2 regions of the Exiguobacterium sp. SH3S3 genome follow, and region 2 is predicted to be linked to the other one. Evidence: a T-box and tRNA genes for the amino acid it is inferred to sense, from the RefSeq annotation. Region 2 holds a T-box; the other holds one or more tRNA genes.

Region 1 (6,425 bases), on a different contig from region 2:
AACAGGCGCCGAGTCGTCAAATATCCGCCTTTGACAGCGCCATGCTTCTCAATCGCCTCAATCCCGTAGTGCGAACAGCTCGGATAAAATCGGCACGTCGGGGGCTTTAAAGGAGAAATAAAGCGCTGGTATCCTTGAATCCCACGTACTAATACTCGTTTCATTTCAATCGCCTCGCTCAGTCAGATTACTGCAATGATAGCCCGGACTGCGTGAATTGTCATCTGCAGCGCTTCGTCGATTCTCGTTACAAAACGACGAGTTTTTTTCCTTTCTTTTACAATTCAAGCGTGGCAGGCGATAATTGCTCGAACATTTGTTATGATAGGCAACATATATACGACCGAATCAAATGAATGAAGAGGTGACGGAAATGAACATATTAATGGTAGGAGCAGGATCGATGAGCGAGGCACTCGTCCGAGGCTGGATCGCTTCCGGGCTCTCCCCTGAACAAATTACGATGACGAACCGGAGCGACCTTACACGTCTAGAGCAGTTGCGAGATGAGCTCGGCGTACAGATCGTCGAAACAGAAGACGTCAACGCTTATACAATCGTCGTGCTCGCGATGCAACCAGACGGCGTCTTAGCTTACGCTCAATCACAGACGTGGAAAACACCGCTGCTCGTATCCGTTGCGGCGCATATCGAACCGAGCGAGCTTGAAGAAGCAGCCGGCATCCCAGCCATCTGCGCGATGCCGAACACCCCGGTCGCCCATCAAACCGGGATGACCGGACTCTGGTTCGGACCTGAGACAGATGCGACCGACCGCGAGACGGCGACCGCACTGTTCAACCGTGTCGGTCGGACGGCCGTAACGGACGCGAAAACGATGTCGGCTTTCATGGCGGCGGCCGGATGCAGTCCTGCGTTCTTTTACGAGATCGTCGGTTCGATGACCCCGGTGCTGACAGAAGCCGGGTTTGATGAAGACACGGCCCGCCAAATCGTCGCTCAAGCGATGAAAGGATCAGCCGAGTTATTGTTGCATGAGACACGTCCGACCGACGAGCTGATCGCCGACGTCGCCGCACCAGATGGACCGACCGACCGCGGTGTCGGCGTGCTCCGCTCACGTGACTTGTCTGACGTGATGTCGTCCGCCCTACGTGAGAGTGCAAAGGAAGACCACGACCCTGTCGACGCAACGATTGAAAGAACGTAAGCACTTGAACCGCCCGATAGAAGTCGAACGTTAAGTTCTGACTTCTATCGGGCGGTTTTTTTAATTCTCGCACTACTATTTTTTAGAAGTCATAAAATCCACAAATAATCTTGCTTCCCGATAGTAAAGAACGTGTTATGCTACCAAATGAGAAGAATTATCATTTGACTAAAATGGAGAGATCTTAATGAGTTCATTACTTGCCATGCCGCTACATCAACCAGTGCTCATATCCGATTTAACGAGAATCGATGACCGCTTGCGGCGTCGCATGATTGCCTTAGGATTTTATGAGGGCTGTTCCGTACGAATTAAACGTCGGGCCATCTTTTCCGGACCACTCACGATTGAACAAATCGAACATCAACAAATGATTGCCATCCGTCGCTGTGACGCTGAACAGATTGGGGTGATCGTCCCGTGACGCAACGGATTGCCCTAATCGGAAACCCGAACACCGGAAAAACGTCTTTATTTAACCGATTAACGGGCTCCTTCGCCCACGTCGGTAACTGGGCCGGTGTCACGATCGAACAGAAAATCGGGCAGCTGCATGGAAACATCGGACAGTTGATCGACTTGCCCGGTGTCTATGATTTAGACCCGCTATCGGCTGACGAAGCAATCGTCTCACGATTCTTGTTGCAGGAACCGTTCGATGGGATGTTCAACATCATCGATGCCTCGCAGTTCGAACGTAACTTACAACTAACGCTCCAACTGCTCGAAATGGGCCGCCCGCTTCAAATCGGTCTGAACATGGTCGATGTCGCTGAAGGCCGAGGCATCCACATCAATTTAGAGCGTCTGAAAGAACGTTTGGACGTGGATGTGTTTCCGATCACAGCGCGCACAGGCGCCGGCTGTGAAGTTCTCCTGTCCTCCCTGCGAACGACCCCTCGCGAACCTTTCGTACTCGATTACGGGGAAGAGACCGAACAGGCGATTCAACAAATTCTTGAAGCGACGGGACTTGGTGAGCGCGATCGCTGGGTCGCCATTCAATACTTGGCCGGAAATCGCGTCGTTTCAGAACAGCTCGAGTCTTCGACGCCAACCGTCAATGAAATTCGTAAAGCGTTAGAAGTAAAACTCGGACGCTTCGCCCACGCCCACATTACAGAACGCAGACGCGACTGGACGAAAGACGTTCGCCACCACGTCGTCGATCAGCAAGGCGCACAACAAGCCACGGTCACTGACCGCATCGATGCCGTCGTGACACATCCGATCTGGGGCTTACCCATTTTCTTTACAGTACTTTACGCCTTGTTCCACATCACGTTCAACTGGATCGGTGCCCCGTTGTCCGATCTGTTGGATGGATTTCTGTCGGGTCCGGTCACGTCCGGAACGAGCTCGTTGTTACAACTGCTCGGGACCTCTTCTTTCATCCAGGCGTTGCTGATTGATGGGGTGATTGCCGGTGTCGGCGGTGTCCTCGTCTTCGTCCCTCAGATTTTCGTGCTCTTTTTCTTTATCTCGTTTTTAGAGGACTCTGGCTATATGGCGCGTGTCGCCATTGTCATGGACCGATTCATGCAACTCGTCGGACTGAACGGGAAAAGTTTCATTCCGATGATCATTGGATTTGGTTGTAACGTCCCAGGTATTATGGCGGCACGGACGGTCGAGGAAGAGCGGGAGCGGCTCGTCACGATTTTTATTTCGCCGTTCATGTCGTGCTCGGCGCGTCTACCGATCTATGCCGTCTTCGCTGCCAGTTTTTTCGCATCAAACCAAGCGCTCGTCGTCTTATCGCTCTATATGCTCGGGATCGTCCTGGCGTTGATTGCCGCGAAAATATTCACGTCCGTATTGGCGGCGGAAGATCGAAACAGCCTCTTTATCGTCGAACAGCCTCCATATCGTGTCCCCCAAGGGTTGACGCTTTGGCGTAGCACGTGGCAAAAAGCGAAAGGGTTCGTCCGAAAAGCAGGTACGTTCATCTTTGGCGGTTCCGTCTTCATTTGGTTACTCGCCTATTCCGGTCCAGCCGGAATGGACGTCCCGATGAACGAGAGTTTTCTCGCTATGATCGGCGGGGTCGTTGCGACGTTGTTGATTCCACTCGGTTTCGGGACGTGGCAGGCCGGTGCTTCGCTCATCACAGGTTTTTTGGCGAAAGAAGTCGTCGTATCGACGATGGCGATCATTTATGCGGTCAGCGAATCTGACTTGTCCGCTTCGTTGCTTCCCGTGTTTACGCCGTTGAGCGCATATAGCTTCATGGCGTTCGTCCTCTTGTACGTCCCTTGTCTAGCGACCGTCGCCGTCATTCGGCGCGAGGTGGGAAGTGCCAAGTTGACGTGGGTCGCTAGCCTTTATGGGCTTGGTGTTGCGTACGTCGTATCACTGATGATCTATCAAATCGGTCGTCTGTTCGGATTGTCTTAACAAGGAGGAAATCATATGTTCTTATTTGATTTACTGATCGGTCTTGCCGTATTCGGGTACGCCGCCTATTCGCTCTATCGCTACACCCGTAAAGCAAAAGCCGGTAAATGCGCCACGTGCGAAATCGCACCGACTTGTACGACATCCTGTGATGCCGCAGACTGGGATAAAATCATTGCGGAAGCACTACATCCTGATCAACCAGTCACGGCCCACAAAAAAACGGATTAGCGCGAAAAAATGCGCTAGTCCGTTTTTTCATTGAAAGATATGTAGCGTGGTGACAATGATCGCGACCATCAAAATACCGGGCAGCAAGTTGGCGACACGAATCCGGGTGATCCCGACCAGGTTCAACCCGATGGCGACGATCATGACGCCCCCGGTCGCCGTCATCTCCAAAATAAAGTCATCCATGAGCGACTCCGGAATAAACTTCATGATCTGGATGGCGAGCAACGCGATCGCTCCTTGGTACAACAAGACCGGTACGGCCGAGAACATGACGCCGATGCCGAGCGTCGAACTGAGCACGAGCGCCGTGAAACCGTCAATCAACCCTTTTGTATAGAGGACGTCATGGTCCCCGCGCAGGCCGCTGTCGAGCGCCCCGATGACGGCCATCGCCCCGATCACAAAGATGAGCGTCGCCGTGATGAAGCCTTCCGCGATGCTCGACTTACTTTTTCCACCGAGACGCCGTTCTAACTGATAGCCGATCTCGTTCAACTTCTCGTCGAGCTTCCACCATTCGCCGAGTGCGGCTCCGATAACGAGACTGCCGATGACGATTAAAAAGTTCTCACTCTTCATGCCCATCTGCACGCCAAGCAAGACGACGGCGAGACCGATGGCAGCCGTGACCGTCTCTTTCATCCGCTCGGGGATTCGGTGAAACAACAACCCGAGTAATGTGCCGACCACGATCAAGGCCGCATTGACGATTGTTCCGGTTAATACCATCGTATAATTCCCCGTTTCTGTATGTATTGAGAGGAATATACCAACTGTTTATGTGGGCTGTCAATTAAAAGAATACACAAAAAAAGCCACTTCTCGTAAGAAGTGGCTGCGCGGAAACCCACGTTCCTATGGGTTTCGCATCGGGTTTGGCACCCAAGTGATTCTGACTGGGCTCGAACCAGCGACCTCTACCCTGTCAAGGTAGCGCTCTCCCAGCTGAGCTACAGAATCAGGTCGTGTCCTCTCTTTAGGACACTATTAATATATCAAGAAACTAATGCCTTGGCAACTGTTTTTTAAAACTTTTTTTATTTTTTTCACCGCGTCATTTCTTCCCGCTTCATGTGACGGCATAGACGTTCCAAATCGCCGGCATACACGGACACGATCATGCCTCCGTGTTCGGTGTCACGGTCCCAATGCAATCCGTTCGCTTTCGCGACTCGTTGTGACGGCACGTTGTCTGGGTGGATGAGCGAGATGATGTCTTTCTCGCCTTCCTCGAACGCATGCTGCATGAGACGCGCGGCCGCTTCCCGGCCGTAGCCCATGTGCCAGTGCTTTGGTGCCAGCCAATAACCGACCTCGAGCTCGATGTTGCCATCAAGTTCATGCAAGAGCGTCCCGGCATGGCCGATCGGCTCATCGCTGTGATGTGTCATCAGCTTGAGGAGTCCGGTCTGTCGGCCCGTCGTATAGCGGACCAATTGTCTCTCGAACCATTCGATTGTCTGTTCATCCGTATATGGCTTGCCGTCCGGACTGATGAAACGCATCACTCGCGGATCTTGGAGTAGCGATTTTACGAAATAGAAATCGGAGATCGTGTAATGTTCAAGCCGTAGACGTTCTGATTGCAACTCGACAAGATTCATCTTTCCCGCCCCTTTCGTTCACAGTCTGAACTATTCGATTCCCGTTTTCATCTCGTTTCAATCCTATTCACGCCACGACTTTCAATCCGATAACGCTCCCGATAATGAGAATTAAAAAGAAGATACGCCAGCGATCCCTCGACTCGTTCAAGTACAACATACCGAGAATCACTCCGCCCGCCGCGCCGATCCCGACCCAAATCGAGTAAGCGAGCCCGAGCGGCAGCGTCTCGAGCGAACGTGACAACAAATAGAAACTTAGTGCGAACGTCGTGATCGAAAGAAGCGACCATTTTAAAATCTGATAGCCTTTTGATTTCCCCATGAAGAAAACAGCAAGCATCTCAGCGAGCCCAGCCCCGATTAAAAAAATCCAACTCATGCCGACTCACCTCCTGTCACTTGCTTCAAACCGACCACCCCGACAAGGAGTATCGCGATAAACAACAGCTTCATTCCCGTCATCGTCTCATCGAACAAAACATTTCCAACGATGACCGTCCCGACGGCGCCAATACCCGTAAAAACGGCGTACCCAGTGCCGGCTGGCAACACACGGAACGACATCGCCAACAAGCCAAAACTGACAATCAATAACGCGATGGTCACGACGGTCGGCCCTAACACGGTGAACCCGTTCGACAATTTCATCGTCGTCGCCCAAACAATTTCAAGAAGTCCGGCGAGCACGAGCCACAACCAAGCCATTTGTTCCTTTTTCATGTCCACCCGACTCCTTTCTTGAAAATTTTAAATGCTGCATGCTGTCGTTGCGCTCGATTCGTTGCAAACGAAAAGAGTGAAAGCAACGCCCCGTCCAAAAAGCAATAGTACGCATCATATACGTCGTCGAGCGATTGTTCCGGTAAATCGCCCCGCTCCATCGCCAAACGGAACTGCTCTTTCTCAAACGTTTGGAGCTCGGTCTCGACCGACCCGATCGTCGACTCGATGAAGGCGCGCAGCTCAGGCGGCGGTACGAGCAGCATTCGTTTCGTCAGCATCCATGTCTCTTCTTC
Region 2 (6,425 bases):
TTCTTCTCGTTTAGATGCCAAAATTCTCCCAAACCACAAAAAAACCTTCCTCGGAGAACAAATTCTCCAAAGAAGGTTGATGTCTTACTTGCGTAACTCTTCAAGACGCGCGCGCACGGCGTCACGCTTGTCGAGGTAGTCTTTCTCTTTCGCTTTCTCTTCGTCGATGACGTGAGCCGGTGCTTTGCCGGTGAAACCTGGGTTACCGAGTTTCTTCTGCACGCGTTCGACTTCTTTCTCGTACTTCGTCACTTCTTTTTCAAGACGGGCGATCTCTTCTTCGAAGTTGATGAGGTCGGCGAGCGGGATGAATAGTTCCGCGCCCGTCATGATCGCTGACATCGATTTGTCAGGCGCCGTCAAGCCACGACCGATTTCGAGCTCGGTCGCGTTCGTGAACTTGCCGATCGTCGCTTCGTTCTCGCTCAAGTAGCCTTGTGTCGTGTCGTCACTCGTCGCGATGAACAATTGGATTGGTTTCGACATCGGTGCGTTCACTTCCGAACGGATGTTACGAACCGAACGGATGACGTTCATGACCGCTTCGAACGCCGGTACCGACTCCGCATAGTGGAGGTCGTCACGACGCGTCGGATAGCTCGCACGGACGATCGAGTCGCCTTCGTGCGGCAAGTGCTGCCAAATTTCCTCTGTCAAGAACGGCATGAACGGATGCATGAGACGCATGATCGAATCGAGCGTATGCGCGAGCACCGAACGTGTCGTCGCTTTCGCCGCTTCGTCCTCACCGTAGAGCGTGAGTTTCGCCATCTCGATGTACCAGTTACAGAACTCTTCCCAGATGAAGTTGTACAAGTAACGACCAGCTTCACCGAACTCGTACTTGTCGACGAGGCGCGTCACTTGGTCGACCGTATCGTTCAAGCGCGTGAGGATCCACTTGTCGGCGAGCGTCTTCTCACCTGAGAGGTCGATGTCTTCAAACTTCATCCCATCCATGTTCATGAGGGCGAAGCGGCTCGCGTTCCAAATCTTGTTCGCGAAGTTCCATGTCGATTCGATCTTCTCCCAGTAGAAGCGCAGGTCGTTCCCTGGTGTCGAGCCCGTGAGCAGGAACCAGCGGAGCGAATCGGCACCGTACTGGTCGATGACTTCCATCGGGTCGACGCCGTTACCGAGCGATTTCGACATCTTACGGCCTTCAGAGTCACGGATCAGACCGTGGATGAGCACGTCGTTGAACGGCTGCTTGCCCGTGAATTCGAGCGATTGGAAGATCATCCGCGATACCCAGAAGAAGATGATGTCGTAACCCGTGACGAGCGCGCTCGTCGGGAAGTAGCGTTTGAAGTCTGCTGAATCCGTGTCCGGCCAGCCCATCGTCGAGAACGGCCAGAGCGCTGACGAGAACCACGTGTCGAGCACGTCTTCGTCTTGATGCCAGTTCTCGCTGTCAGCCGGCGCTTCTTTGCCTACATACACTTCGCCTGTCTCGTTATGGTACCAAGCCGGGATGCGGTGGCCCCACCAAAGTTGACGGCTGATGCACCAGTCGCGGATGTTTTCCATCCAGCGGAGGTACGTGCCTTCGAACCGCTCTGGGACGAAGTTGACTTTCGTCTCGTCGTTGCCTTGCGCTGCGAGCGCCGCTTTCGCGAGTGGCTCCATATCGACGAACCATTGCTTCGACAAGTAAGGCTCGATGACCGCGCCTGAACGTTCCGAGTGACCGACCGAGTGCGTGTGCGGCTCGATTTTGACGAGCGTGCCGTCTGCTTCTAAGTCTTTGACGAGCTGCTTGCGGCAGTCGAAGCGGTCGAGCCCTTCGTACTTGCCCGCGTTCTCGTTCATCGTCCCCGACTCGTCCATGACGAGGATACGTGGAAGCTCGTGACGGTTCCCGATCTCAAAGTCGTTCGGGTCGTGCGCCGGCGTGATCTTCACGCAACCGGTACCGAACTCGACGTCGACGTAATCGTCCGCGACGATCGGGATCTCACGGTTCATGACCGGGAGCATGATCGTCTTACCGACGAGGTGCGCGTAGCGCTCGTCTTTCGGGTTGACGGCGACGGCCGTATCACCGAGCATCGTCTCTGGGCGTGTTGTCGCGATCTCGATGTGGCCTGAGCCGTCAGCGAGCGGATATTTCATATGATAGAACGCGCCTTCGACTTCCTGATAGATGACTTCGATGTCGGAGACGGCCGTCTTTTGTGCCGGGTCCCAGTTGACGATATATTCGCCGCGGTAGATCAAGCCTTTTTCATACAAGCGGACGAAGACTTCCTGGACCGCTTTTGACAGTCCCGCGTCGAGTGTGAACCGTTCACGCGAGTAGTCGAGGCCGAGGCCGAGTTTTGACCACTGGGCCCGGATTGTGTCGGCGTACTCGTCTTTCCATTCCCACGTCTTCTCGAGGAACTTCTCGCGTCCGAGGTCGTAACGCATGATGCCGTCCTCACGGAGCTTCTGTTCAACTTTTGCCTGTGTCGCGATACCGGCGTGGTCCATCCCTGGGAGCCAGAGGACGTCATAGCCTTGCATCCGCTTCAAGCGCGTGAGTAGATCTTGGAGCGTCGTATCCCACGCGTGTCCGAGGTGAAGTTTCCCTGTGACGTTCGGTGGCGGGATGACGATCGTGTAAGGCTGTTTCGAGTCGTCCTCGTCTGCCTTGAACACGTTGTTCTCCATCCAATAGTCGTACCATTTCGCTTCCGTCGCACTCGGGTCGTACTTCGTCGGCATGCTGATTTCGTTTGTTTCGTTGGTCATTGTGCCAATCCTCCTCTATCTGTCTACACAAAAAACGGCTACTCTCGTCCTTAACGCTAAGGACGAAAGAAGCCGTATCTTCCGCGGTACCACCTTAGTTCGCCAACACGTGGCGCCCTCAAAATCGAATAACGGTCGATGGACCGGACCTTCCTACTTGATTCACAAGGTCAGCTCCGAGGCGACTTCCGCACACTTCCCTCGCGACCTTGCACCAAGCGGCCGCGTCTCTAGAAAGGAGTGTTGTTGCGTACTATTCCTCATCATAGCTTTTAAACGTATCTGTTAAACAATTGTAGCGATTGAAGACGTTTCAGTCAAGATTACAGTGAAAACTCTTGTTGCAGCTCTTTGAACGTCGCATCGACCGCGGCGAGCGTCGCGTCGATATCCTCGTCCGTATGCACAGTCGACAAGAACAAACCTTCAAACTGTGACGGTGGCAAGAACACGCCACGCGCCGCCATCTTCTGATAGTACGAGCGGAACATGTCGAGGTTCGACGTTTTCGCCTTCTCGAAGTTCGTCACTTTCTCGTTCGTGAAGAAGAAGCCGAACATCGAGCCGGCCCGGTTCGTGTCGTGCGGGATGTTATATTTCTCGGCCGCTGCCGTGAAGCCAGCCGCGAGACGGTCGGCTTTGCGCTCGAACTCCTCGTAGTGCTCAGGCTTGAGTTGCGACAGCGTCGTGTAGCCGGCGATCATCGCGAGCGGGTTGCCTGAAAGCGTCCCTGCTTGGTAGATCGGCCCTTGCGGTGCGATGTGTTCCATAATCTCCCGTTTGCCGCCGTATGCGCCGACCGGAAGGCCACCGCCGATGACTTTGCCGAGGCACGTAAGATCAGGCGTCACGCCGAAGTAACCTTGGGCGCAATTGTAACCGACGCGGAAGCCGGTCATGACCTCGTCAAAGATGAGGAGCGCACCGTTTTGTTCCGTGATCTCACGCAGTCCTTCGAGGAATCCTGGCTGCGGCGGGACGAAGCCCATGTTGCCGGCAGCCGGCTCGACGATGACGCCGGCGATGTCGTCGCCGTGCTTCTCGAACGCGATGCGAAGCGCGTCGAGGTCGTTGTATGGGACGGTGAGCGTGTGGCTCGCCAAGTCTTTCGGGACGCCCGGTGAGTCCGGGAGACCGAGTGTCGCGACACCTGATCCGGCCTTGATGAGGAGCGAGTCCCCGTGGCCGTGGTAGCAGCCTTCAAACTTCAAGATCTTCGTCTTGCCTGTATAGCCGCGTGCGAGGCGGAGAGCCGCCATCGTCGCTTCCGTACCGGAGTTGACCATGCGGACCATCTCGATCGATGGGACGCGGTCGATGACGAGCTCGGCCATCTTCGTCTCGAGCTCCGTCGGTGTCCCGAACGTCCAGCCTTTTTCAGCCTGATCTTGGATCGCTTTCATGACGACCGGGTCGCGGTGACCGAGAATGAGTGGTCCCCATGAGAGGACGTAGTCGATGTACTCGTTGCCGTCGATGTCGTAGACGCGTGAACCTTCACCGCGTTCGGCGAAGATCGGCGTCATCCCGACCGATTTATAGGCACGGACCGGGCTGTTGACCCCGCCCGGCATGAGTGGGAGTGCTTGTTTGAACGCTGCTTCTGAGCGAGTTTGCTTGTATGTCATGCGAATTCTCCTTCCAAATAGCGACAGACGTCTTTTGCGAAATACGTGACGATCAAATCGGCACCGGCCCGTTTGAAACCGACCATCGTCTCCATGACGATACGTTGTTCATCGATCCAGTCGTTCATCGACGCCGCTTTAATCATCGCATACTCCCCGCTCACGTTATACGCCACGATCGGCATATCGAGCGAGTCGCGCATGTCGCGGATGATGTCCATGAACGCGAGCGCCGGTTTGACGATCATGAAGTCGGCACCTTGCTCGACGTCCGACTGTGATTCCCGGAACGCCTCGCGGCGGTTGGCCGGGTCCATCTGATAGCCTTTGCGGTCGCCTTCACCAGGCGCCGACTGCGCCGCGTCACGGAACGGTCCGTAGTACGCCGATGCGTATTTGACGCCGTAGCTCATGATCGGGATGTGGCTGTAACCGTTTTGGTCGAGCCCTTCGCGGATGGCGGCGACAAAGCCGTCCATCATCGAGCTCGGCGCGATGATGTCTGCGCCCGCTTGCGCTTGCGTGATCGCCGTCTGGACGTGAAGCGGTAGTGACGCGTCGTTATCGACGTCACCGTTCTTCACGATGCCACAGTGGCCCGTCGACGTATATTCACAGAGGCACGTGTCGGCGATGACCGTGAGCTGTGGTGCCCACTCTTTCACTTTGCGGATCGCTTCTTGGACGATGCCGTGATCGTGGTACGCTTCCGTGCCTTCCGGGTCTTTATGCTCTGGTACGCCGAACAAGAGGACGGACTCGAGCCCGAGGTCGACGAGCTCACGGATCTCGTCTTCGAGACGGTCGAGCGAGAAGTTGAAGACGCCAGGCATCGAGCTGACTTCGCGTTTAATATTTGTCCCTTCGACGACGAAGAGCGGATAAATTAAATCTTCTTTCCGAACATGGTTTTCACGTACGAGTGCACGCATCGACTTCGACGAGCGCAGACGACGGTGACGGTCGAATTGGTTCATGAAAAATCTCCCCCTACACACTGTATTAATGCATCCATAGTATAACACTCAGGCACTCGGACCGGTAACGTCGAAACTTCTCGGACGGCCTGCTCGGTCACTTCGCCGATGGCGTACCACGTCCCGTGGAACCGCTCGAGGTAAGGCGTGAGCGCGTGGACGGCGGACGGACTGAGCACGAGCAGCGCCTCGACGTGTTCGAGCGCGGCCGCTTGATCGGCCGTGAGTGCTTTCTCGACCGTCTCATAGACGACCCAGTCGTACACATGCGGCAATTGTCGCATATGCTCGGTATTCGCCAAATCTCCACGGGCGAACAAGACGACATCGTCCTCACCAACGACGTTCGCCAACTCGCGGAACAACGCCTCGCCTGTATACGTCTCCGGCATGAGCGAAACGGTGAATCCTTCTGCCTCGAGCGCGTCCCGGGTCTTCTCGCCGACGGCGGCGACACGGACGTCACGCGACACGGCATAGAGCGCCGGGACGGCCGTTTGACTCGTGACGACGAGCCAGTCGAACTGAACCGTAGGCATCGGATGCCCGGTCAAGCGTGTCTCGATCATCGGGACGTGATGAACGGAAAGACCGCTCGCGTCGAGCAAGGCCCGTTGCGAAGCGGTCAGTCGTTTTGTCCCTGTGTACCAGACGTCACACATTGACCGAGGCGAGGATCTCGCGTCCGCCGCGTCCGAGCAAGTCGTCAGCGACGTCTTGACCGAGCGCGACTTCGTCCGTTGACGTTTTCGTCACACGGAGCACGTCTTTGCCGTCGACCGAGGCGATCAAGCCGGTGAGCGTGACCGTGTCCCCGTCGACCGTCGCGTAACCGCCAACCGGTACGTGGCAGCTGCCTTCGATCGCCTTCAAGAACGTCCGCTCCGCTGTGGCAGCTTTCGCCGTCACGTCATCGTGAAGGAGCTGTAAAATCTGCGTCACTTCGGCGTCGTCTTTCCGGCTCTCGATCGCGAGTACACCTTGTCCGACGGCCGGTACCATCATGTCGGCGTCGAGCGCTTCGAACTTGACGCGGTCGGTCCAACCCATACGTTCAAGTCCCGCTTTCGCGAGCAAGATGGCG

Evidence for each region. A T-box is a leader RNA that pairs with one kind of tRNA and senses whether it is charged. The one in region 2 lies ahead of EVJ28_RS10330 (valine--tRNA ligase), so its partner is inferred to be a tRNA-Val.
Region 1: it encodes a tRNA-Val, which carries the amino acid that the T-box ahead of EVJ28_RS10330 (valine--tRNA ligase) is inferred to sense. The anticodon was not compared.

What each region holds. Positions count from the first base shown of each region.
Region 1 is NZ_SJUU01000008.1:60,539-66,963, forward strand. Features, by position in the region: gene yidD (membrane protein insertion efficiency factor YidD) at 1-164, opposite strand, end outside; gene EVJ28_RS08995 (pyrroline-5-carboxylate reductase family protein) at 374-1,171, shown strand; gene EVJ28_RS09000 (FeoA family protein) at 1,359-1,595, shown strand; gene feoB (ferrous iron transport protein B) at 1,592-3,568, shown strand; gene EVJ28_RS09010 (FeoB-associated Cys-rich membrane protein) at 3,584-3,799, shown strand; gene EVJ28_RS09015 (DUF554 domain-containing protein) at 3,827-4,531, opposite strand; tRNA gene EVJ28_RS09020 (tRNA-Val) at 4,690-4,762, opposite strand; gene EVJ28_RS09025 (GNAT family N-acetyltransferase) at 4,849-5,406, opposite strand; gene EVJ28_RS09030 (DMT family transporter) at 5,474-5,788, opposite strand; gene EVJ28_RS09035 (DMT family transporter) at 5,785-6,114, opposite strand; gene EVJ28_RS09040 (TetR/AcrR family transcriptional regulator) at 6,126-6,425, opposite strand, start outside.
Region 2 is NZ_SJUU01000010.1:40,585-47,009, forward strand. Features, by position in the region: gene EVJ28_RS10330 (valine--tRNA ligase) at 85-2,736, opposite strand; T-box leader at 2,792-3,012, opposite strand; gene hemL (glutamate-1-semialdehyde 2,1-aminomutase) at 3,060-4,364, opposite strand; gene hemB (porphobilinogen synthase) at 4,361-5,341, opposite strand; gene EVJ28_RS10345 (uroporphyrinogen-III synthase) at 5,338-6,003, opposite strand; gene hemC (hydroxymethylbilane synthase) at 5,996-6,425, opposite strand, start outside.